DNA from 3 places in the Sodalis sp. RH21 genome. Region 2 is predicted to be linked to each of the others. Evidence: predicted binding sites of a transcription regulator. Region 2 holds the regulator's gene; each other region holds the start of a gene.

What was found. The regulator CRP, encoded in region 2, controls carbon source genes, mostly activating them, when cyclic AMP is high. The targets are predictions, from matches to a motif close to ATGTGANNNNNNTCACAT.
Region 1: a site for CRP is predicted at 3,914-3,931, ahead of ACL2XP_RS21290 (CdaR family transcriptional regulator). Genes of this name have one in related genera too.
Region 3: a site for CRP is predicted at 1,943-1,960, ahead of aaeR (HTH-type transcriptional activator AaeR). Genes of this name have one in related genera too.

What each region holds. Positions count from the first base shown of each region.
Region 1 covers NZ_CP178732.1:4,601,626-4,609,050, reverse strand. The annotation lists gene dgt (dGTPase) at 1-1,495, shown strand, start outside; gene degP (serine endoprotease DegP) at 1,659-3,092, shown strand; gene ACL2XP_RS21295 (hypothetical protein) at 3,309-3,599, opposite strand; gene ACL2XP_RS21290 (CdaR family transcriptional regulator) at 4,030-5,187, shown strand; gene ACL2XP_RS21285 (enolase C-terminal domain-like protein) at 5,364-6,710, opposite strand; gene garD (galactarate dehydratase) at 7,115-7,425, opposite strand, start outside.
Region 2 covers NZ_CP178732.1:218,318-225,742, reverse strand. The annotation lists gene ACL2XP_RS01000 (ABC transporter ATP-binding protein) at 1-1,577, shown strand, start outside; gene ACL2XP_RS00995 (LysE family translocator) at 1,621-2,199, opposite strand; gene ACL2XP_RS00990 (YheU family protein) at 2,360-2,605, shown strand; gene ACL2XP_RS00985 (phosphoribulokinase) at 2,708-3,577, shown strand; gene ACL2XP_RS00980 (OsmC family protein) at 3,628-4,050, opposite strand; gene crp (cAMP-activated global transcriptional regulator CRP) at 4,365-4,997, shown strand; gene ACL2XP_RS00970 (YccS/YhfK family putative transporter) at 5,070-7,151, shown strand; gene argD (bifunctional acetylornithine/succinyldiaminopimelate transaminase) at 7,166-7,425, opposite strand, start outside.
Region 3 covers NZ_CP178732.1:323,334-330,758, forward strand. The annotation lists gene tldD (metalloprotease TldD) at 1-834, shown strand, start outside; gene aaeR (HTH-type transcriptional activator AaeR) at 999-1,925, opposite strand; gene aaeX (p-hydroxybenzoic acid efflux pump operon protein AaeX) at 2,274-2,477, shown strand; gene aaeA (p-hydroxybenzoic acid efflux pump subunit AaeA) at 2,485-3,417, shown strand; gene aaeB (p-hydroxybenzoic acid efflux pump subunit AaeB) at 3,433-5,391, shown strand; gene ACL2XP_RS01565 (NAD-dependent succinate-semialdehyde dehydrogenase) at 5,496-6,953, shown strand; gene ACL2XP_RS01570 (hypothetical protein) at 7,051-7,317, shown strand; gene yjgA (ribosome biogenesis factor YjgA) at 7,383-7,425, opposite strand, start outside.

The DNA of each region.
Region 1 (7,425 bases), 1.6 Mb from region 2:
CAAGAAACTCAGTTTTCAGCGCCCATTCAGTTCTCCCATTGCCGCATCGGATGAATATAGCGTCATTCGCCAGTTTGAAAGCGATCGCGGACGTATTATCAACTCCGCCGCTATCCGCCGGTTGCAGCAAAAGACCCAGGTATTTCCCTTGGAGCGTAACGCCGCGGTACGCTCGCGCCTGACCCATTCCCTGGAAGTCCAGCAGGTGGGCCGGCATATCGTAAAAGAAATTTTTCATCAATTGAAACGCGAACAACGCATTGCGCCGCTGGGGCTGGAGCAATTGGAAGCGCCCTGCGAAAGCATCGTGGAAATGGCCTGCCTGATGCATGATATCGGCAATCCGCCGTTCGGCCATTTCGGCGAGGCGGCGATCAACGACTGGTTCGGCCAGCGCCTGGATATCGCGGGCCTGGGCAATGAGGCCCAGGGCAACGACCGCTGCCGGGTGGAGGTGTTGCAACTGCGCGCCGGCCAGGATGACGATAATGCTCTGCGCAGCCGGATACGCCTCGATCTGTGCCATTTTGAAGGCAATGCCCAGGCGATCCGCATGGTACATAGCCTGCTTAAGCTCAATCTGACTTATGCCCAGGTGGGCTGTATTCTGAAATATACCCGTCCGGCCTACTGGCGGGGCGAGGTTCCGGCGCAGTTCAGCTACCTGATGAAAAAACCGGGTTATTATCTGGCTGAGGAAGAGTATGTCAAAACATTGCGCGCGCAGTTATCGTTGGGCGAATTCCATCGCTTTCCGCTGACCTATATTATGGAAGCCGCCGATGACATCTCTTATTGCATTGCCGATCTGGAAGATGCGGTGGAGAAAAAGATCTTTACCGTCGAGCAGCTTTATAACTATCTGCATGAAGAATGGGGGCCGGTGGAAAAAGGCGATTTGTTCCAGCAAGTGGTCGTGCAGGTATTTGATAAGATAAAGCGTAGTCAGGGGTTGCGCAGCGGCGACCAGTTCTTTATGTATTTGCGGGTCAATACCGTGGCCTGCCTGGTGCCCCATGCGGCGCAGCGTTTTTTAGATAATATCTCGCCGATATTCGACGGCTATTTTAATCAGGCGCTGCTGGAAGACTCCAGTCCGGCTTACCGATTGCTGAAAATATTTAAAGCGGTCGCTTTTAAACATGTGTTCAATCATCCCGAAGTCGAGCAACTTGAATTGCAGGGCTATCGGGTGATAAGCGGCCTGCTGGAGATTTACAACCCTTTGCTGGAGATGCCTTTGCCGGCATTTCAAGAGCTGGTGGCGAAGGATTATCACCGGGATTATATGATTCCCACCCGCCTGTTCCATAAACTGTCCACCAAGCATCGCCTGGCATATGGTGAAGCGGTAGCGCAATTAAGCCACTATCCGCAGCGCCAGCAGCCGATGATGGAATTTTATTATCGGGCGCGTTTAATTCAGGACTATATTAGTGGTATGACCGATCTTTATGCGTGGGATGAATACCGGCGGTTAATGGCCGCGGAGTAAACCGGCCAGGAAATAGGGTGGATTTTTGTAAACTGGCCCAATATTTATTTACCATTGTGACTTTTTTGGCACTGAACTTCGGGTTATTTCATTAATCTCACGGATATGACCACAGCAATGGGTCTGCATAATTACCTGATACTCATAGTCGAGACAACACTAGATGAAAAAAACGAATTTGGTCCTGAGTGCGCTGGCGTTAAGTTTGGGGCTGGCGCTGAGTCCCGTGTCCTCCTTCGCGGCGGAAACCGCCTCGACCAACCAGCAACTCCCGAGTCTGGCCCCCATGCTGGAGAAGGTGATGCCGTCGGTGGTCAGTATTAGTGTTGAAGGCAGCGCCCCGGTCAGTTCGGCGCGGGTGCCGGAGCAATTCCAGCAATTTTTCGGCGAAGATTCGCCGCTGTGCCAGGATGGTTCGCCTTTCCAGGCGTCCCCCCTATGCCAGGGCGGCGGCGGTGAAGGCGACGGCAATACCCCGCCGGCTAAAGAGAAATTCATGGCGCTGGGCGCCGGGGTGATTATCGATGCCGGGAAAGGTTATGTGGTAACTAATAATCATGTGGTGAATGACGCGACCAAAATCCAGATTCAGCTGTACGATGGCCGCCGGTTCGATGCCAAAATCATCGGCAAAGATCCCCGCTCGGATTTGGCGCTGGTGCAGTTGATTGATTTTAAAAATCTGACCGCGATTAAAATGGCCGATTCGGAACAGCTGAGGGTAGGGGATTATACCGTGGCCATCGGCAATCCGTACGGGCTGGGGGAAACGGCTACGTCGGGCATTGTTTCCGCGTTGGGCCGCAGCGGGCTGAATACTGAAAATTACGAGAACTTTATCCAGACCGATGCCGCCATCAACCGCGGGAATTCCGGCGGGGCGCTGGTTAACCTGAACGGCGAGCTGATAGGCATCAATACCGCGATTCTGGCGCCGGACGGGGGCAATATCGGTATCGGTTTTGCCATTCCCAGCAATATGGTGAAAAACCTGACCGCGCAGATGGTGGAATATGGCCAGGTAAGGCGCGGCGAGATCGGCATTTTGGGTGCCGAGTTGAATCCCGAACTGGCGAAGGCGATGAATGTCGATGCCCAGCGCGGCGCATTTGTCAGCCAGGTGTTGCCTAAGTCGGCCGCGGCTAAGGCCGGGGTCAAGGCCGGCGATATTATCGCGACGATGAATGGTAAGGCGATCGGTAGTTTTGCCGCGTTCCGGGCCGATATCAGTTCGCTGCCGGTCGGTACGAAGGTTTCACTGGGCTTGCTGCGCGATGGCAAACCCCTGAATGTGGTGGTGACCCTGGAGCAAAGTACGCAATCGCAGGTGGATTCAGGGTTTGTGTTTACCGGCATTGAAGGGGCGGATTTGAGTAATACCCAAAATGGCGATCAGAAAGGCGTCAAGGTGGATAATGTCAAGGCCGGCAGTACCGCGGCGAAAGTTGGCCTGAAGAAGGGCGATATTATCCTGGGGGTCAATCAGCAGCCGGTGCAGAATTTGGGCGAGTTGCGTAAGATTTTGGATACCAAACCGCCGGTATTGGCGTTAAATGTGCAGCGCGGCGATACGACGATTTATTTGCTGGCGCAGTAAGAGCCGCCGCCCGCTGCGGGGCCGGTGCCGGCGGGTCTACCATGCCGTGGGGCGCTCGGGCGGGCAGGAAAACCATGCCCGCTTCGGCCCCATCGGCATGCTCCCCCTTTAACAGGGCCTGCTGCGGGTCCGGTGCCGGCGGGTCTACCATGCCGTGGGGCGCTCGGGCGGGCAGGAAAACCATGCCCGCTTCGGCCCCATCGGCACGGTCCCCCTTTAACAGGCTCGCTGCGGGTTGGGTGATAGCGGGTCTACCATGCCGTGGGACGCTCGGGCGGGCAGGAAAACCATGCCCGCTTCGGCCCCATCGGCATGCTCCCCCTTTAACAGGGCCTGCTGCGGGTCCGGTGCCGGCGGGTCTACCATGCCGTGGGGCGCTCGGGCGGGCAGGAAAACCATGCCCGCTTCGGCCCCATCGGCACGGTCCCCCTTTAACAGGGCCTGCTGCGGGTCCGGTGCCGGCGGGTCTACCATGCCGTGGGGCGCTCGGGCGGGCAGGAAAACCATGCCCGCTTCGGCCCCATCGGCACGGTCCCCCTTTAACAGGCTCGCTGCGGGTTGGGTGATAGCGGGTCTGCCATGCCGTGGGACGCTCGGGCGGGCAGGAAAATCATGCCCGCTTCGGCCCCATCGGCATGTTCCCCCTTTAACAGGCTCGCTGCGGGTTGGGTGATAGCGGGTCTACCATGCCGTGGGGCGCTCGGGCGGGCAGGAAAATCATGCCCGCTTCGGCCCCATCGGCATGCTCCCCCTTTAACAGGCTCGCTGCGGGTTGGGGCTTGAGTTGCGTGCCTGTGGCGATACGTTTTTTCGCGATCAGAATGTGATATCCCCCACAAAATTAGTGAGTAAGACTCTCCTTTATGCGTTTGCACAATGTATGAGCGTCGGCGCGCGTATACAATAGGGCAAAGGGCTTAACGGGATGGGGGACAGGATGGCTACATATCATCTTGATGCGAAACTGGCACAAGAAATTGTGGCAAGAACAATGCAAATTATCGACAGTAATATCAACGTGATGGATGCCCGGGGCCGGATTATCGGCAGTGGCGACGAAGAACGTGTCGGTGAATTGCATGAGGGAGCGTTACTGGCATTGTCCCAGGCCAGGGTAGTGGATATCGACGACGGGGTGGCACGGCATCTGCATGGGGTGCGTCCCGGGATTAATCTGCCGCTCAAAATCGATGGCAATATTGTCGGCGTTATTGGTTTGACCGGCAATCCCAGCCAGCTAAGGCAATACGGTGAACTGGTCTGCATGACGGCGGAAATGATGCTGGAGCAGGCGCGTTTACTGCACATGCTGGCGCAGGACAGCCGGCTGCGCGAGGAACTGGTGCTTAATTTGATCCGCGCCGAGGAAGTCACTCCGGCGCTGATTGAATGGGCGCAGCGCTTGGGGATTGATATCAACCAGCCCCGGGTGGCCGCGGTAGTGGAAGTGGACAGCGGCCAGTTTGGCGTGGACAGCGCCATGGCGGAATTGCAGCAGTTGCAGACCCTGTTGACCACGCCGGAGCGGGATAACCTGATCGCGATTGTTTCGCTTACGGAAATGGTGGTGTTGAAACCGGCATTAAACAGCCACGGCCGCTGGGATGCGGAAGAACATCGCCGCCGGGTGGATACGCTATTCTCGCGCATGACCGAAAGCAGTCGTTTGCGGGTCCGTATCGCCCTGGGCAACTATTTCCCCGGCGCCGGCGGCATCGCGCGGTCGTGGCGCACCGCCCGCACCACCATGGCGGTGGGCAAGCAGCGGTTGCCTGAACAACGCCGTTATTTTTATCCCGACCTGATGCTGCCGGTACTGCTCGACAGCCTGCGCGGCGGCTGGCAGGCCAGTGAACTGGTGCGTCCGCTGGCCAAACTCAAGGCGATGGATAATAACGGCCTGCTGCGCCGCACGTTAATCGCCTGGTTTCGCCATAACGTCCAGCCGACGCCAACGTCCAAAGCGCTGTTTATACACCGCAACACGCTGGAGTACCGCCTGAACCGCATCTCGGAAATGACCGGCCTGGATCTGGCCAACTTCGACGACCGCCTGCTGCTCTACATTGCCCTGCAACTGGATGACGAAGCCTAAGTCCCGCTATCACCGGTCCCACAGCGAGCCTGTTAAAGGGGGACCATGCCGTAGGGGTCGAAGCGGCCATGGTTTTCCTGGCCGCCGGAGCGCCCCACGGCATGGTAGACCCGCCGGCACCAAACCCGCAGCGAGCCTGTTAAAGGGGGCGCGCCCCGCGCTCCCGTAACCCCCTCTCACCTCACCAGCGCCGGCCGCTTGCGATCGAACGTCCAGCCCGGGATCAAATACTGCATCGCCGCCGCATCATTGCGCGCACCCGAAGGCATCTTCTTATAAAGATCGTGCTGCTTCTCAAGCAGCGCCATATCGATCTCCACCCCCAGCCCCGGCTTATCCGTCAACGCCACGGCGCCGTTAATGATTTGCAGCGGTTCCTTGGTCAAATGCTCCCCTTCCTGCCAAATCCAATGCGTATCCAACGCGGTCGGCTTGCCCGGCGCCGCGGCGCCCACCTGCACAAACATCGCCAGCGAAATATCAAAATGATTATTGGAATGGCAACCCCAGGTCAAACCCCACTCATCGCACAGCTGGGCCACGCGGATCGCGCCCTGCAACGTCCAGAAATGCGGATCGGCCAAAGGAATATCGATCGAATTAAGCTGTACCGCATGATTGAGCTCACGCCAATTGGTAGCGATCATATTGGTCGCTACCGGCAGACCGGTGGCGCGCTTGAACTCCGCCATCACCTCACGCCCGGAAAAACCCTGCTCGGCGCCGCACGGGTCCTCGGCATAAGCCAAAATGCCCCGCATATTTTTACACAGGCTGATAGCTTCCCGCAGCGACCAGGCACCGTTGGGGTCGATGGTAATGCGCGCATCCGGAAAACGTTTGGCCAGCGCGGTCACCGACTCGATCTCGGTTTCACCGGCCAGCACGCCGCCCTTAAGCTTAAAATCCTTGAACCCATAGCGGTCCTGGGCGGCTTCCGCCTGGCGCACCAGCGTCTCGGTCGTCATGGCCGCCTCGCGCCGCAGGCGATACCACTCATGGGACGCCGTTGCCGGCGTGGCCTCATAAGGCAAATCGGTCAGGTTCTTATCACCGACATAAAACAAATAACCCAGCACCGGTACGCTATCGCGCTGCTTGCCCGGCCCCAGCAGTTCCGCCACCGGCACGCCGAGGTGCTGGCCCAGCAAATCCAGCAGCGCGGCTTCCAGCGCGGCCACCGCGTTAACCCGCAGCTCAAAGGTCCAGGCGCCTTTGCCGAACGAGTCGAAGTCATCCGTCACATGTCCTTGGTGTACGTCATGCACAATGCGGTTAAGCGTCGCCAGCGGCTGGCCAATCACCCGCTGGCGCGCGTCGAGCAGCGTAGTAAGAATCACCTCGCCGCCGGGGGCTTCACCTACGCCGGTACGTCCGGCGTTATCGGTCAGAATTACGATATTGCGGGTAAAATAGGCTCCGTGGGCGCCGCCGATATTCAGCAACATACTGTCATGGCCCGCCACCGGAATGACCTGCATCGCCGTCACTATGGGTGCGCCGGAAAAATCGCCGTTATCCATTATTTTCTCCTGTCGTAGCTAATAGTGGTTGCTCTACGCATCAGCATGCCTAAGATAATCGGCGTCTTGCGGGCCGCCGACCGTGAATTTTCTTTATAGCGCAATAGCGCAAAGAACCGGAAAACACGCCGCCGCAACCGGCGCACAGCCATGAGCGCGTATTTGCCATGAGATGATGGTAGCGCTGTCATTTTTCGGCCGGAAACATTACGGGGCCGCTATCGAGAAAGGAAGTATAAGTTTTGCAGGGGAGCTGCACATTGTGCTAATGACTTAATGGAAAAAAATAATACGTCAGGTTTTCAGGCAAAAGAACAGGGTGCTGTGATCGCTATCGCTAAACATAAAAAAGGCCGGGACTACCGGCCAAAGTTCTACAAGTGTCAAAGGTAATTAAGTGGCAATCAGGTCACCGGCGCCGGGTTGAATACGGACAGCGCATTATGGATACCCCATTGATCGGACCAGGTTTTCTTACGGCCGCTGGCGATATCCAGGATCAGTTCAAACAATTGCCAGCCCACGTCTTCAATGGTCGCTCTGCCGGTGGCGATGGACCCGGCGCTGATATCCATCAAATCAAACCAGCGATCGGCCAGCGCGTCGCGCGTCGCCATCTTGATCACCGGCACGGCAACCAAACCGTAGGGGGTACCGCGGCCGGTGGTAAATACCTGTACGGTAATGCCCGAGGCCATCTGTTGGGTACCGCAAA
Region 2 (7,425 bases):
GCAAGCTGGACGTTATCGAAGCCTGGACCATCCGTCCGCGCGCGTCGAGCCTGCTGCACGGACTGGGTTTTAGCCAGGATCGGCTGGAGCAGCCGGTACGCGATTTTTCCGGCGGCTGGCGCATGCGCCTCAATCTGGCGCAGGCGTTGATTTGCCGCTCTGATTTGCTGCTATTGGATGAACCGACCAACCATCTGGATTTGGACGCGGTAATCTGGCTGGAAAAATGGCTGAAAAATTACAGTGGTACGCTTATTTTGATTTCCCATGACCGGGATTTCCTGGACCCTATCGTAAATAAAATCCTGCATATTGAACAGCAGGCATTAAATGAATATACCGGCAATTATTCATCATTTGAGCTACAGCGTGTGACAAAACTGGCGCAACAGCAGTCGCTTTATCAGCACCAGCAGGAAAAAGTCGCCCATCTGCAACATTATATCGACCGTTTTCGCGCCCAGGCCACCAAAGCCAAACAGGCGCAAAGCCGGATTAAAATGCTCGAACGGATGGAACTGATCGCCCCGGCGCATGTGGATAACCCATTCCAATTCAAATTCCGCGCGCCGGAAAGTTTGCCCACGCCGCTGCTGAGTATGGAAAAAGTCAGCGCCGGCTATGGCGATCACACCATCCTCAACTCCATCAAGCTTAATCTGGTCCCCGGCTCGCGCATCGGCCTGCTCGGACGCAACGGGGCCGGTAAATCGACCTTGATTAAACTGCTGGCCGGCACCCTGGCGCCCCAATCCGGCGCCATCGGCCTGGCCAAAGGCATCAAGCTGGGCTACTTCGCCCAGCACCAGCTGGAGTTCCTGCGCGCCGACGAGTCTCCCCTGCAGCATATGAGCCGCCTGGCCCCCCAGGAATATGAACAGGCGCTGCGCGATTTCCTCGGCGGCTTCGGTTTCCAGGGCGACAAGGTCACCGACCCCACCGCGCGGTTTTCCGGCGGGGAGAAAGCCCGGCTGGTGCTGGCGCTGATTGTTTGGCAGCGCCCCAACCTGTTGCTGCTCGATGAACCGACCAACCATCTGGATCTGGATATGCGCCAGGCGCTGACCGAGGCGCTGATTGATTTTGACGGCGCGCTGGTAGTGGTTTCCCATGACCGGCATTTGCTGCGCTCCACCACCGATGAATTCTACCTGGTCCACGACGGCCGGGTGGAGTCCTTCGACGGGGACGTGGAGGATTACCAGCAGTGGCTGGTAGAACAGCAGCGCCAGGCCGGGCAGGATGACGGCGATACGGAAAACCCCGCGGCGGTGAATACCGCCCAGACCCGCAAAGACCAGAAGCGGCGCGAAGCGGATTTCCGCAACCAGACGCAGCCGCTGCGCAAGGCCATTACCCGCCATGAGCAGCAGATGGACCAGCTCGGCGCCGAACTGGCGGAAATCGAAGCCGAACTGGCGGATTCGTCATTATACGATATCAGCCGCAAGGCCGATCTGACCCTCTGCCTGCAACGGCAGGCCAAGGTCAAAGCGCAGTTGGAAGAGGCGGAAATGGCCTGGCTGGACGCGCAGGAACAGTTGGAAGCCCTGACCCGGGCTTTCGCAGCCGAGTAACCGGTTACGGCGCGGCAGACTGGCGGGCCGCGCCGGCCCGGATTCAGCGCCAGATAAGTAACACGCAGGCGGCGGTCAGCAGGCCCATGGCGACGTTAAATACCGTCCAGGCGCGCTTGCTGCGCAACAGCCTGCCGATCATCGTGCCAAACCCCAGCCAGATAACGCCGGACACCACGTTGACGGTAATAATGCCGATACTGATAGCCCCGACGGAAGTCATATAGCCGTTGCCGCTCAGGCTGAAGCTGGCCACGGCGCCCAATGCCATGAGCCAGGCCTTGGGATTGAGGAACTGCAGCAGCCCGCCCTGATAAAACGGAATAGGCCGGGCCGGCTTGCTGTCGGTATCCAATTGTTCATAGGCGGCGGTGGCAATCTTCCAGGATAACCACAACAGATAAAGGCTGCCCGCCACTTTCAGCGTAAAATGCAGCGAAGGGTAAATGGCGATCAGGCTGCCGACGCCAAAGGCGACCAGCAGCAGTATGCATTGCATGCCGAGCATGATGCCCAGCATCAGCGGCGTGGAACGCCAGAAACCGAAATTGGCGCCGGAGGCAGTCAGCAACATGTTGTTGGGCCCGGGGGTAATGGCGGCCACCCATAAAAAACCCAGCATCGACAAGAAAAGACTTGGTTCATAAAGACTTGGTTCCACGGTACAACTGCCCCCACTATAATTATATTTATGAAGCTAACAGCGCCGCTGAAGCTGCACAAGCCTTAACAGGTGAAATTTCGTCAACATGTTGATTTATTGACTATCGGGACATAATAACGTGATCATTCCATGGGAACAAATCGATCCGGAAACGCTGTATAACCTGATCGAATCCTTTGTGCTGCGCGAGGGCACCGATTACGGCGAACGGGAAAAGACCCTGGCGCAAAAAGTCGAGGATGTCAAACGCCAGCTCAAGCGCGGGGAAGCGGTGGTGGTGTGGTCGGAACTCCATGAAAATATTAATATCATGCCCCGCAGCCAATTCAACGCCCAGCCTGACGATCCGGCGCGCGAAGAATAAAGCGCGCTGGCCCGGCGTCGCTAAACATGATAACAATTATCCTGGGCTTGAGTGCCTGGCATATGTTAATCACGCAGCGTTTCAACCGAGCATAGGGTTACCATGTCGACAAAACACCCAATTATTGCCGTTACCGGCTCCAGCGGGGCGGGCACCACCACCACCAGCCTGGCGTTTCGTAAAATTTTCCAACAGCTGAAAATCAACGCCGCGGAGCTGGAAGGGGATAGCTTTCATCATTTCACCCGGCCGGAAATGGATATGGCGATCCGCAAAGCCCGCGATCTTGGCCGCCATATCAGCTATTTCGGACCGGAAGCCAATGATTTCGGTTTACTGGAGCGTACGCTCCAGCAATACGGGCTGTCCGGACAGGGCGAGTCGCGCAAGTATCTGCATACCTACGATGAAGCCGTGCCGTACAATCAGGTTCCCGGCACGTTTACCCCCTGGCAGCCGCTGCCGGAGCCGACCGACGTGCTGTTTTACGAAGGGCTGCACGGCGGCGTGGTCACCGATCGCCATGATGTGGCGCAGCATGTGGATCTGCTGGTGGGGGTGGTGCCCATCGTTAATCTTGAATGGATTCAGAAACTGGTGCGCGATACCGGCGAGCGTGGGCATTCCCGCGAGGCGGTGATGGATTCGGTGGTGCGGTCGATGGAAGATTACATTAATTACATCACGCCGCAATTTTCCCGTACCCATATCAATTTCCAGCGGGTTCCCACCGTTGATACGTCAAATCCTTTCGCCGCCAAGGCGATTCCTTCGCTTGATGAAAGCTTTGTCGTTATTCATTTCCGCAGTTTGAATCATATTGATTTTCCTTACCTGCTGGCCATGTTGCAGGGTTCGTTTATTTCCAATATCAATACCCTGGTGGTTCCCGGCGGCAAAATGGGCCTGGCCATGGAGCTGATCGTGGGGCCGCTGGTGCAGCAATTGCTGGAAGGGAAAGAAATCAAGTAAGCGCGGGAGCTATTGATACGCCGCGACTAAGCGCGGCGCGCGTGGGTCGGTTATGCGGCGGGAGCGTGGCGTTCGGCGCGCACTTCAAAGCTGTGGGTCACATTGACCGACGCGCCGAGCATCAGGGAAACGGAACAATATTTTTCCGCCGACAGCGCGACCGCCCGTTCAACCGCCTTATCGGTCAGGCCGGCGCCGGTCACGATAAAATGCAGATTGATATGGGTAAACAGCCTGGGCGCCTCTTCACGGCGCTCGGAGGTGAGTTTCACCTCGCAGTCCCGCACGTCCTGCCGCCCCTTTTGTAAAATCGAGACAACATCGATGGCGCTACAGCCGCCGACCGACATCAATACCATTTCCATGGGGCTGGGCGCCTTCTCCCCGGCATTGCCATCCATTAAAATCTGATGGCCGGAGGATGATTCGCCTATAAAAGATAACCCTTCTACCCATTTTACTCGTGCCTGCATTATGATGACTCCAGATAAAAAGCTTTCCAGCAGACTACATTTTTGCTGGAAAAGTGGCAATGTTACCGAACATACTTCATGCTGATGCAAGACAACAGAAGACACTGCTTCAAACCTATGCTAAAAACAAGGCTGGATCGGCCTCATTGATATTGAAAGGGCAAGAGCTCGATCGGAACATCATAAAATACCAGACCCTAATAAGTTCCCTTACGTCGCTCCGTTAACGCGGAGTAAGAGAAAAATACCGCGCCGTAACAGGGAATACGATGTCCTGACTCAGGGACAGCGATGACAAAAGAGGATAACAGCGAATGGTTCTCGGCAAACCGCAAACAGACCCTACTCTCGAATGGTTCCTGTCTCATTGCCATATTCATAAGTATCCATCGAAGAGTACGCTTATACATCAGGGCGAAAAAGCAGAAACGCTTTACTACATCGTCAAGGGCGCCGTCGCGGTGCTGATTAAAGATGAAGAAGGCAAAGAGATGATCCTCTCCTATCTCAACCAGGGGGATTTCATCGGTGAATTAGGCTTATTCGAGGAAGGCCAGGAACGCAGCGCCTGGGTACGGGCTAAAACCGCCTGTGAGGTGGCCGAGATTTCTTATAAAAAATTCCGGCAGCTCATACAGGTCAATCCCGATATCCTCATGCGTTTATCCGCGCAAATGGCCAGCCGTTTGCAGGTGACCTCGGAAAAAGTCGGTAACCTGGCGTTTCTCGACGTTACCGGGCGCATTGCCCAGACTTTGCTGAATTTGGCGAAGCAACCCGACGCCATGACGCATCCCGACGGCATGCAAATCAAGATTACCCGTCAGGAAATCGGTCAGATTGTCGGCTGCTCGCGTGAAACAGTAGGCCGTATCCTTAAAATGTTGGAAGATCAGAACCTTATCTCCGCACACGGTAAAACCATTGTCGTTTACGGTACGCGCTGATAGCGTTTTAAGACAGGCGTGGTGCTCTGTGCCACGCTTTTTCCGCCGGCCGACGGTTTGCCCATAGATCCTATGTGGCGCAGGCTGATTTATCACCCCGAAGTTAACTACGCCTTACGGCAAACAATCGTATTATGCCTGCCCGTGGCGGTAGGCCTGCTATTCGGCAGCCTGCAAAACGGCCTGCTGTTCTCTTTGGTGCCCGCCTGTTGCAATATCGCCGGCCTGGATACCCTGCATAAACGTTTTTTTAAACGCCTGGCCATCGGCGGCCTGCTGTTCGCCCTTAGCAGTACGCTTATCCAAGTGTTGCTGCATCTGGCGGTGCCGCTGCCCGTGATTATGTTCGGCCTGGCGCTGCTGTTCGGCGTGACCGGCGAGATAAGCCCGCTGCACGGGCGCTTATTGCCCGCCGCCCTTATCGCCGCCATCTTTACCCTCGGCCTGGCCGGCAATGTGCCTTTTGGCGTGCCGCCGCTGTTATATATTGCCGGTACCGCCTGGTACGGATTATTCAACGGCCTGTGGTTCTGGCTGTGGAAAGAGCAGCCGATGCGGGAAACCCTCAGCCTGCTGTACCGGGAACTGGCGGATTATATCGAGGCGAAATATAGCCTGCTGACGCAGCATACCGACCCGGAGACCGCTTTGCCGCCGCTGTTTGCCCGCCAGCAAACGGTGATTGACCTGATAGCGCAGGTTTATCAGCAATTGCATATGCTCTCCGCCACTCATCAACAGCAATATAAACGCCTGCTGCGCGCCTTCCAGGTCGCGCTGGATTTACAGGAACATATCGCCGTCAGCCTGCATCAGCCCGACGAAGTGCAAAAGCTGGTGGAACAAAGCCACGCGGAGGCGGTCATCCGCTATAACGCGCGGGTGATTGCGGCGCGGCTGCGGGTGCTGGCCGACGATATCCTGTACCACCGGCCGCCGGGGCGCTTTACCATGGCCAGCGCACTCTCGGCGCTGGAAAAAATCGCCGAACGCAACCCCGACAATCCAGTCGGCCATTTTTGTTATTATCACTTCAGCCGCATCGCGCGCCTGCTGCGCACCCAGCGTCCCCTATACCGCCGCGACGTGATGGCCGACAATCAGCAGCGGCTTTCGTTCTGGCACGCGCTGATAAGCTACTGTTCCCTGAAGTCCATGGCCCTGCGCAACGCCGCCCGTTTAGGGGTGATACTGGCGATCGGCAGCAGTTTCGGATTGATGTTTAACCTGCCCAAACCGTACTGGATTTTAATGACGGTGATGTTCGTCAGCCAGAACGGTTATAACGCCACCCGGGTCCGCATCCAGCACCGGGCGCTGGGGACGCTGGCGGGGTTGTTTATCGCCGCCGGCACCCTGCGGCTGGAACTGGGCGACGGTACGATCTTGCTGTGCATGCTGGTCCTGACCCTGGCGGCCTATCTGGTGCTGCGCAAAAACTATGGCCTGGCGATGACTGGCATGACCGTGACCGCCGTCTATACGCTGCAACTGCTGTCGCTTAACGGCGCGCATTTCCTGGTGCCGCGGCTGGTGGACACGCTGCTTGGCTGTATGCTGGCGTTTGGCGGCATGTTGTGGCTGTGGCCGCAGTGGCAGAGCGGGCTGTTGCGTAAAAATGCGCATCTGGCGCTGGAGCGGGATCAGGAAGCGCTGCGCCTGCTGTTGCAGCCGGTGGCGGAACCGGCGGCGCTGGCCTATGCGCGCATGCGGGTCAACCAGGGCCATAACGCGCTGTTTACCTCGCTCAGCCAGGCGATGCGGGAGCCGGCTTTCAACTCCCGCTACCTGTCCGATATGCGTTTATGGGTGACGCACAGCCAGTTTATCGTTGAACACATCAACGCCATGACCATCCTGGCGCGGGATCATTATATGCTGACGCCGGCGCTGGCCCAGAAATACCTGGCGGCCTGCGAAGTGGCCCTGCAGCGCTGCCAGCAGCGGCTTGAATACGACGGGCCGAGCGGTGAAAGCCCGGTAGCGGAAGCCGCCGCCGAGACCCAGACCCACTCGACCACCCTGATGGAGCGCCATTTACAGCGTATTTTGTTCCATTTGGGCGTGATGCATACCATTTCCTCGGTGGCCTGGCGCCAGCGGCCGCAGCACGGCCGCTGGCTGGCGCGCCGGTTAAGCGAACCCCGGGGCTAGTCCCGGGCGGGTTATCAGGCGTCGGCGCCAAGCACCTGGGCCACCGCTTTTTCAAACCGCGCCATGCCCAGCTCGATATCCTCGAACTCCACTACCAGCGATGGCGCAAACCGCACCACGTCCGGACCGGCCACCAGGATCATCAGGCCCTGGGCGGCGCTGGCATGCAGGAATTCCCGCGCGCGGCCGTGGAACTGCGGCTGCAATACCGCGCCCAATAGCAGCCCCATGCCGCGGACTTCCGCAAACAAATGATATTTGTCGTTTATCGCCT
Region 3 (7,425 bases), 110 kb from region 2:
GGCGGCCGTTTTGGCTATGACTTTTTCCTGGCGACCGCCGACGGCGACGTCCGCGCCGACAGCTGGGCCCGGGAAGCGGTACGCATGGCCCTGGTCAACCTCTCCGCCATAGCGGCGCCGGCCGGCGCCATGCCGGTGGTACTCGGCGCCGGCTGGCCCGGCGTACTGCTGCACGAGGCGGTAGGACACGGCCTCGAAGGCGACTTCAATCGCCGCGGCACTTCGGTATTCAGCGGCCAAATGGGCCAACTGGTGGCCTCTCCGCTCTGCACCGTGGTGGATGACGGCACTCTGGCCGGCTTGCGCGGCTCCCTGGCCATTGATGACGAAGGCGTGCCCGGCCAATACAACCTATTGATCGAAAACGGCATCCTCAAAGGCTATATGCAGGATAAACTCAATGCCCGCCTGATGGGCGTCCCCCCCACCGGCAACGGCCGGCGTGAATCCTACGCCAACCTGCCCATGCCGCGCATGACCAACACCTACATGCTCGCTGGCGCATCCACTCCCGCGGACATCATCGCCAGCGTCGAATACGGCCTCTACGCGCCCAACTTCGGCGGCGGCCAAGTGGACATCACCTCCGGTAAATTCGTCTTCTCCACCTCCGAAGCCTACCTGATCGAAAACGGCCGCGTCACCAAACCGGTCAAAGGCGCCACCCTTATCGGCTCCGGCATCGAAGCCATGCAGCAAATCTCCATGGTCGGCAACGACCTGGCGCTGGACAAAGGCGTCGGCGTTTGCGGCAAAGAAGGACAAAGCGTACCGGTGGGCGTCGGCCAACCCACCCTCAAACTCGACAACCTCACCGTCGGCGGCACCGCCTAACGCCGACCCGCGCTCGCCGCATCCGCGGCGAGCCGTATTAAAGGGAGACCGTGCCGTGGGGCCGAAGCGGGCAGGGTTTTCCCGCCCGCCGGAGCGCTCCCCGGTGCGGTAGGCCCGCCATCAGCATACTCGCGGCGAACCGTGTTAAAAGGCACCCGCGCCATTCACGAATTATTATCCTGCCGGAACGCCTGATACACCGACGCCACATTATTAAAATATTCCTGCAAATAATTAATACACACCTGCACCTTAAGCGGCAGCTTATCCTTCTGCGTATACACCGCATATACCGGCCGCGGATCCGAAAGATAACGATTAAACAAAATCTCCACATTCCCCTGCTTAATCTCATCCAGCACCCACATAATCGGCACATACGCAATCCCGGCCCCCGCCGTCAGCCAACGAATCAGCGTCTGCGAATCATTAGTAGCGAACCGCCCCTGCGGCGCCAAATGCAACGTAATCCCCTCCGGCGCAATCAGCTCGAACTCGCTATCCGGCCTTACGTCATACTCCAGCCACGAAAAATTCACCATATCGCTCGGCTTCTCCGGCGCACCGTGCGCCGCCAAATAACTCTTGGCGGCGCAAACCACCATCGGCATCGCCCCCAGCCGCCTGGAAAACAGACTCGAATCCTGCAACGCTCCCACCCGCACCACCAAATCCAAGCCATCGGCAATCAAATCCGGCGCGGGAATCCCCGTCACCAAATTCACCGACAACCCCGGATACTCCTTCAACATATCCGCGGTCATGGCCGCCAGCACATTATGCGCCATGGTGGACGAACTACCGACGCGCAGCGTCCCGATCGGCGTATTGTTAAAAGCATATAACTGTTCGTGCACCTCATTAAACTCCAGCAACATCCGCCGGCAACCCTGATAATAAATCTTCCCCGCTTCGGTCAGCCCGATACTGCGGGTACTGCGGTTCAGCAGCTTCACCTGCAGCTCGTTTTCCAGCTTGGCCACGGTCTGGCTTATGGACGAAACGCTCATCTGCAACTGCCGGGCCGCGGACGTAAACGATCCTCCCTCCACCACTTTGGCGAAGACCATCATGCGCTTCAGTCTTTCCATTATTAACTCTGAGTGAAAAGTGATTTAGATCACATAACATTGAAAATGTCAGGTATTAAGGGCTATTATACATCCGTCGGTTCATCAGATCGCGCACCTTCCCCGCAATGACTTTACTGTATTTATTGATTTGAAATAAACAGTAACATTCTGGGTAGGTCTTAGCCAATCTATCTTGACCCGCTACATCCGCCGGAAACCTCCATCGGTCAACTTCCTGAGAACTACACTCATCCGGCGCGTATGCCGGCAACCGCGATCCATGGCCGCGGGAATTATTGACGCTGGCAGACGCCGAACAGTGCGCAACGCCAGCCATGGGTCTAAAGGGAAAGGTAAGGAAAAGTAATGAGTTTGCTCCCGGTTATGGTGATATTCGGCCTGTCATTTCCCCCGGTATTTTTTGAATTGCTGGTCTCGATGATCCTGTTTTTTCTGCTACGCCGGTTACTACAGCCGACGGGCATTTATGACTTTGTATGGCATCCGGCTCTGTTTAATACCGCCCTGTATTGCTGTTTGTTCTATCTGATTTCTTGTCTTTTCGTCTGAGGTCGCTGTGAAAACTGTTGCAACAAAAATAATCAGAATCGCGATAACTCTGTTACTGGTGCTCATTGCCGCCATCGCTATTTTCCGGGCATGGGTGTTTTATACCGAATCGCCCTGGACGCGCGATGCGAAATTCAACGCCGACGTGGTGGCCATCTCCCCCGATGTCAGCGGCTTGCTCACCGAAGTGCGGGTAAACGATAACCAACTGGTGCAGCGGGGACAGGTACTGTTCGTGGTCGATCAGCCACGCTATCAGCAAGCCCTGGACGAAGCCCAGGCCGACGTGGACTACTACCAGTCCCTGGCGGCCGAGAAACGCCGCGAGGCGGGCCGGCGGCTGCGCTTAGGCACCAGCGCCATGTCGCAGGAAGCCATCGACCAGTCCAGCAATGACTCCACCATCGTGGGCCATCAGCTTGCCAAGGCGATTGCCGTGCGGGATTTGGCCAAAATCGATCTGGAGCGCACCACCGTGCGTGCCCCGGCGGAAGGATGGATCACCAATCTTAACGTCCATGCCGGCGAATTTATCACCCGCGGCACCGTCTCGGTGGCGCTGGTGAAGCGCAACTCATTTTATCTGCTGGCCTATCTGGAAGAGACCAAACTGGAAGGCGTGCGGCCGGGTTATCGCGTGGAAATCACTCCCCTGGGCAGCAACCGGGTATTCTACGGCACGGTGGACAGCATCTCCGCCGGCGTCACCAATAGCAGCAGTTCGGTGGATGCCAAAGGTATGGCCACGGTGGATTCCAATCTGGAATGGGTGCGTCTGGCGCAGCGGGTGCCGGTAAAAATCCGTCTCGATGCGCAGCAAGGCGACCTCTACCCCGCCGGCACCACGGCGACGGTGGTCATCACCGGCAACAAAGATCGCGATCAAACCCAACTCTCGCCGATGATGAAACTGATCCATCGCCTGCGCGAATTCGGCTAAGCGGATGACCCACTAATGTTCCAGCCGCTGTTTATCCGCTGCCGCTTCGCGGTCAAACTCACCTTCGCTATCCTGCTGGCGCTGTTTCTCGGCTTTCATTTTCAATTGGAAACGCCGCGCTGGTCGGTGTTGACCGCCGCCATCGTGGCCGCCGGACCGGCCTTCGCCGCCGGCGGAGAGCCCTTTGCCGGCGCCATCAGACACCGCGGCATGCTGCGTATTATCGGCACCTTCATCGGCTGCATCGGCGCGCTGGCCATCATCACCCTCACCATTCGCGCGCCGGTGGTCATGCTGCTGCTCAGCTGCATTTGGGCCGGGGTTTGTATGTGGATTTCCTCGCTGGTGCGGGTGCAAAACTCGTATGCGCTGGGATTGGCCGGCTATACCGCGCTGATTATTATCGTCAGTATTCAAAGCCATCCCCAGGTCACGCCGCAGTTCGCCATTGAGCGCTGCAGCGAAATCGTCATGGGGATCGTCTGCGCCATTCTTGCCGACATCCTGTTCTCGCCCCGGTCAATCAAACGGGATATCGACCGGGCGGTGGATACGCTGCTGCTGGATCAATACCGGCTGCTGCTGCTGTGCGTCAATCAGGCGCCCAAGGAAGATATCGATAAATCCTGGGGCGATCTGGTCAAATTCACCACCGCCCTGGACGCCATGCGCGGCAACCTGTTGATGGAATCAGCGCACTGGCAGCGCTGCAACCGGCGCCTGAGAGCCATTAATACCCTATCGCTGACCTTGATCACCCAAGCCTGCGAAACATTTTTGATTTTGCAGGTCCGCCCCGGATTTATTAAACCCCACCTGGTGCAACTGCTCAACGAACCGGTGGAAACCATGGCCGATATCCATAAACGCATGAAACTGATGCGCCAGGTGATTGCCAGCACCCCGTCCAAAGATACCCCGCAGACGCTTTATACCTGGGTGGGAACCGCCACCCGTTATCTCCTGCTGTCGAAAGGGGTCAAGAACAATTCGCGCATCAGCAAAATCGAAGAGCAGGTATTGGTCGATCAGGTGGTTATCACCGCGCCCTCGGCCGAACGCCATCATGCCATGATCAACGGCCTGCGCACCGGCGTCGCCACCGCGCTGGGCTGCCTGTTCTGGCTGTGGACCGGCTGGACTTCCGGCAGCAGCTGCATGGTGATGATTGCGGTGGTCACGTCGCTGGCGATGCGTTTGCCCAATCCCTGGATGGTATGCAAAGATTTTATGATCGGCATGTCGCTGGCGCTGCCCATCGGCGCCCTCTATTACATGTTTATCATGCCCGCCACCCAGCAAAGCATGCTGTTGCTGTGTATTGCGCTGGGCGTACTGGCGTTTATCATCGGCATCGAGGTGCAAAAACGCCGGCTCGGCACCCTCGGCACCCTGGCCGGCACCATTAATGTGCTGGTCCTGTCCAATCCCATGACTTTTCCGATCAATACTTTCCTGGACAGCGCCATCGGGCAGATCGTCGGCTGCGGCCTGGCGACGCTGGTGATTTTACTGATTAGGGACAGCTCCAAGGCGCGCATCGGCCGGGTGCTCCTGAATCGGTTTGTCTACGGCGCGGTATCGGCGCTATCCACTAACCGGGTCCGGCGGCAAGAAAACCATTTGCCGGCGCTTTACCAGCAGCTGTTTCAATTACTGACGCTATTTCCGGCGGATATCGCCAAATACCGGCTGGCGCTGACCCTGATTATCACCCACCAGCGCCTGCGTACGGCGGACATTCCCGTTAATGCGGATCTCTCGGCTTATCATCGGCAAATCCGCGCTACCGCCGATCGGGTGCTGGTGGCGCGCAACGAATTTCGCCGCAGCGAGCATTTTAACCAACTGCTGGACGAACTGGGCGTTTATCAGGAAAAACTGGCGTTATACCATGCGTCCGCGGATGTCACCGAACCGGTACAGCGCATGGCCGACACGCTGCGGCGCTATCGGCACGCCCTCAGCGATTAGCCTGGCGCCGGCCGATCATTCCCCACCCAGCATCTATACTTACTCCCAGCGTCCATGGCCTTTTCCAGGCTAATGGCCGACCCGCATATACCAGGAGGATAATAATGAGCGAACACACACATTTGCAGGACCATCCGCTGTTTAAGACCGGTTATCTGGTCAACGGGGAGTGGCGGCGCGCTCAGGATACCTTTGACGTGATCAATCCGGCCACCGGCGCGCTTATCGCCCAGGTGGCCAAAAGCGGCCGGCGGGAAACCGATGCCGCCATCGACGCCGCTTATGCGGCGTTTCCCGCCTGGCGCGCCAAAACCGCCAAGGAACGCTCGGAAATCCTGTACCGCTGGTATGCCCTGATTATGGACAACCAGCGCTATCTGGCCGAGCTGATGACGGCGGAACAGGGCAAGCCGGTAGACGAGGCCGCCGGCGAAGTGGCCTACGCCGCCAGTTTTATCCAGTGGTTCGCCGAACAGGCCAAACGGGCTAATGGCGAAATTATTCCCCCCGCCAAAGCCGGTTCCCGCATTTTGGCTACCCGTGAACCGGTAGGGGTGGTGGCGGCCATCACGCCGTGGAACTTCCCGCTGGCCATGCTGACCCGCAAACTCGGTCCGGCGCTGGCGGCAGGATGCACCGCGCTGATTAAACCGGCCAATAATACCCCGCTTTCGGCCTTCGCTTTACTGGCCCTGGCCCAGCAGGCCGGCGTGCCCGCCGGCGTGGTCAACGGCGTGGCGGGGGATACCCACGCCATCAGCGACGCCATCATGGCCAGCGGCAAAGTCCGCAAGGTCACTTTTACCGGCTCCACCGCGGTGGGTAAAACCCTGATGCGCAATGCCGCGGAAACCATGAAGAAAATTTCCATGGAACTGGGCGGCAATGCGCCCTATATCGTCTTTGACGATGCGGATATCGACGCCGCGGTAGCCGGCGCCATCGCCAATAAATTCCGCAACGCCGGGCAGGTCTGCGTCAGCGTGAACCGCTTTTATATCCAGTCGGGCGTTTATGATGACTTTGTTAGCCGGCTGGCCGATAAAGTCAGCCGGTTGAAGGTGGGCAACGGCATGGAGGAAGGCGTGGTGGTCGGCCCGTTGATCAACGGGGACGGCGTCGAAAAAGTGACGGCGCACGTTAACGACGCCCTGGCCAAGGGCGGCCGGGCGGTTACCGGCGGACAACCCCATGCGCTGGGGGGCAATTTCTACCAGCCGACGGTGATTGCCGAGGCCAACGAGACCATGACGCTGGCCCACGAAGAGACTTTTGGCCCGTTGGCGGCCTGCTTTCGTTTTGCTACCGAAGAAGAGGTTATCAACCGCGCCAATGATACTCCCTTTGGCCTGGCGGCTTATTTTTATACCCAGAATCTCCAGCGGGTGTTTCGCGTGGCGGCCGCGCTGGAAAGCGGGATGATCGGTATCAATGAGTGCGCGGTGTCCACCGAAGTGGCGCCGTTTGGCGGAGTCAAAGAATCCGGGCTGGGCCGTGAAGGGTCGGTGCTGGGAATGGATGATTATCTGGAAGTGAAAACGTTGCATCTGGGTGGTTTATGATAACTCTTTTTGCCATATCGCCGATAACCTGGGTGTGGCATGCTGGCAGGATAGTGGGTAATAGAACATTGATAACCTGTATTGCGGAGAACGCTTGATGGGGAAAGTATCCTTTGATTTTAACCAGATTCCCGATCTACCGGCTTTTTACCGTGATTTTGGCCGTCAGTTCGCACTGGCGGAACCGTGCGACGCCAATCTGGATGAGTTATGGCATACGGTGACCAGCCGGGTGCCGCTGCCGGTGGAGATAGAATTTATCCACCTTAGCGCCTCGAAAAAACGCCGTTTCGGCGCGCTGATATTGCTGTTCGATGAAGCGGAAGAAGAGCTGGACGGCCGGTTGCGCTTTAATCTGCGCTAGGCCGGATTTTCCGGCGGGCGCAGGGGGTGGGGATGTCGCGGTTGCTGCCCGCGGGGCGGCGGGGGTTATTTGTCCCCGGCGACGGCGCGCAGGTATTGGAAAATCTGC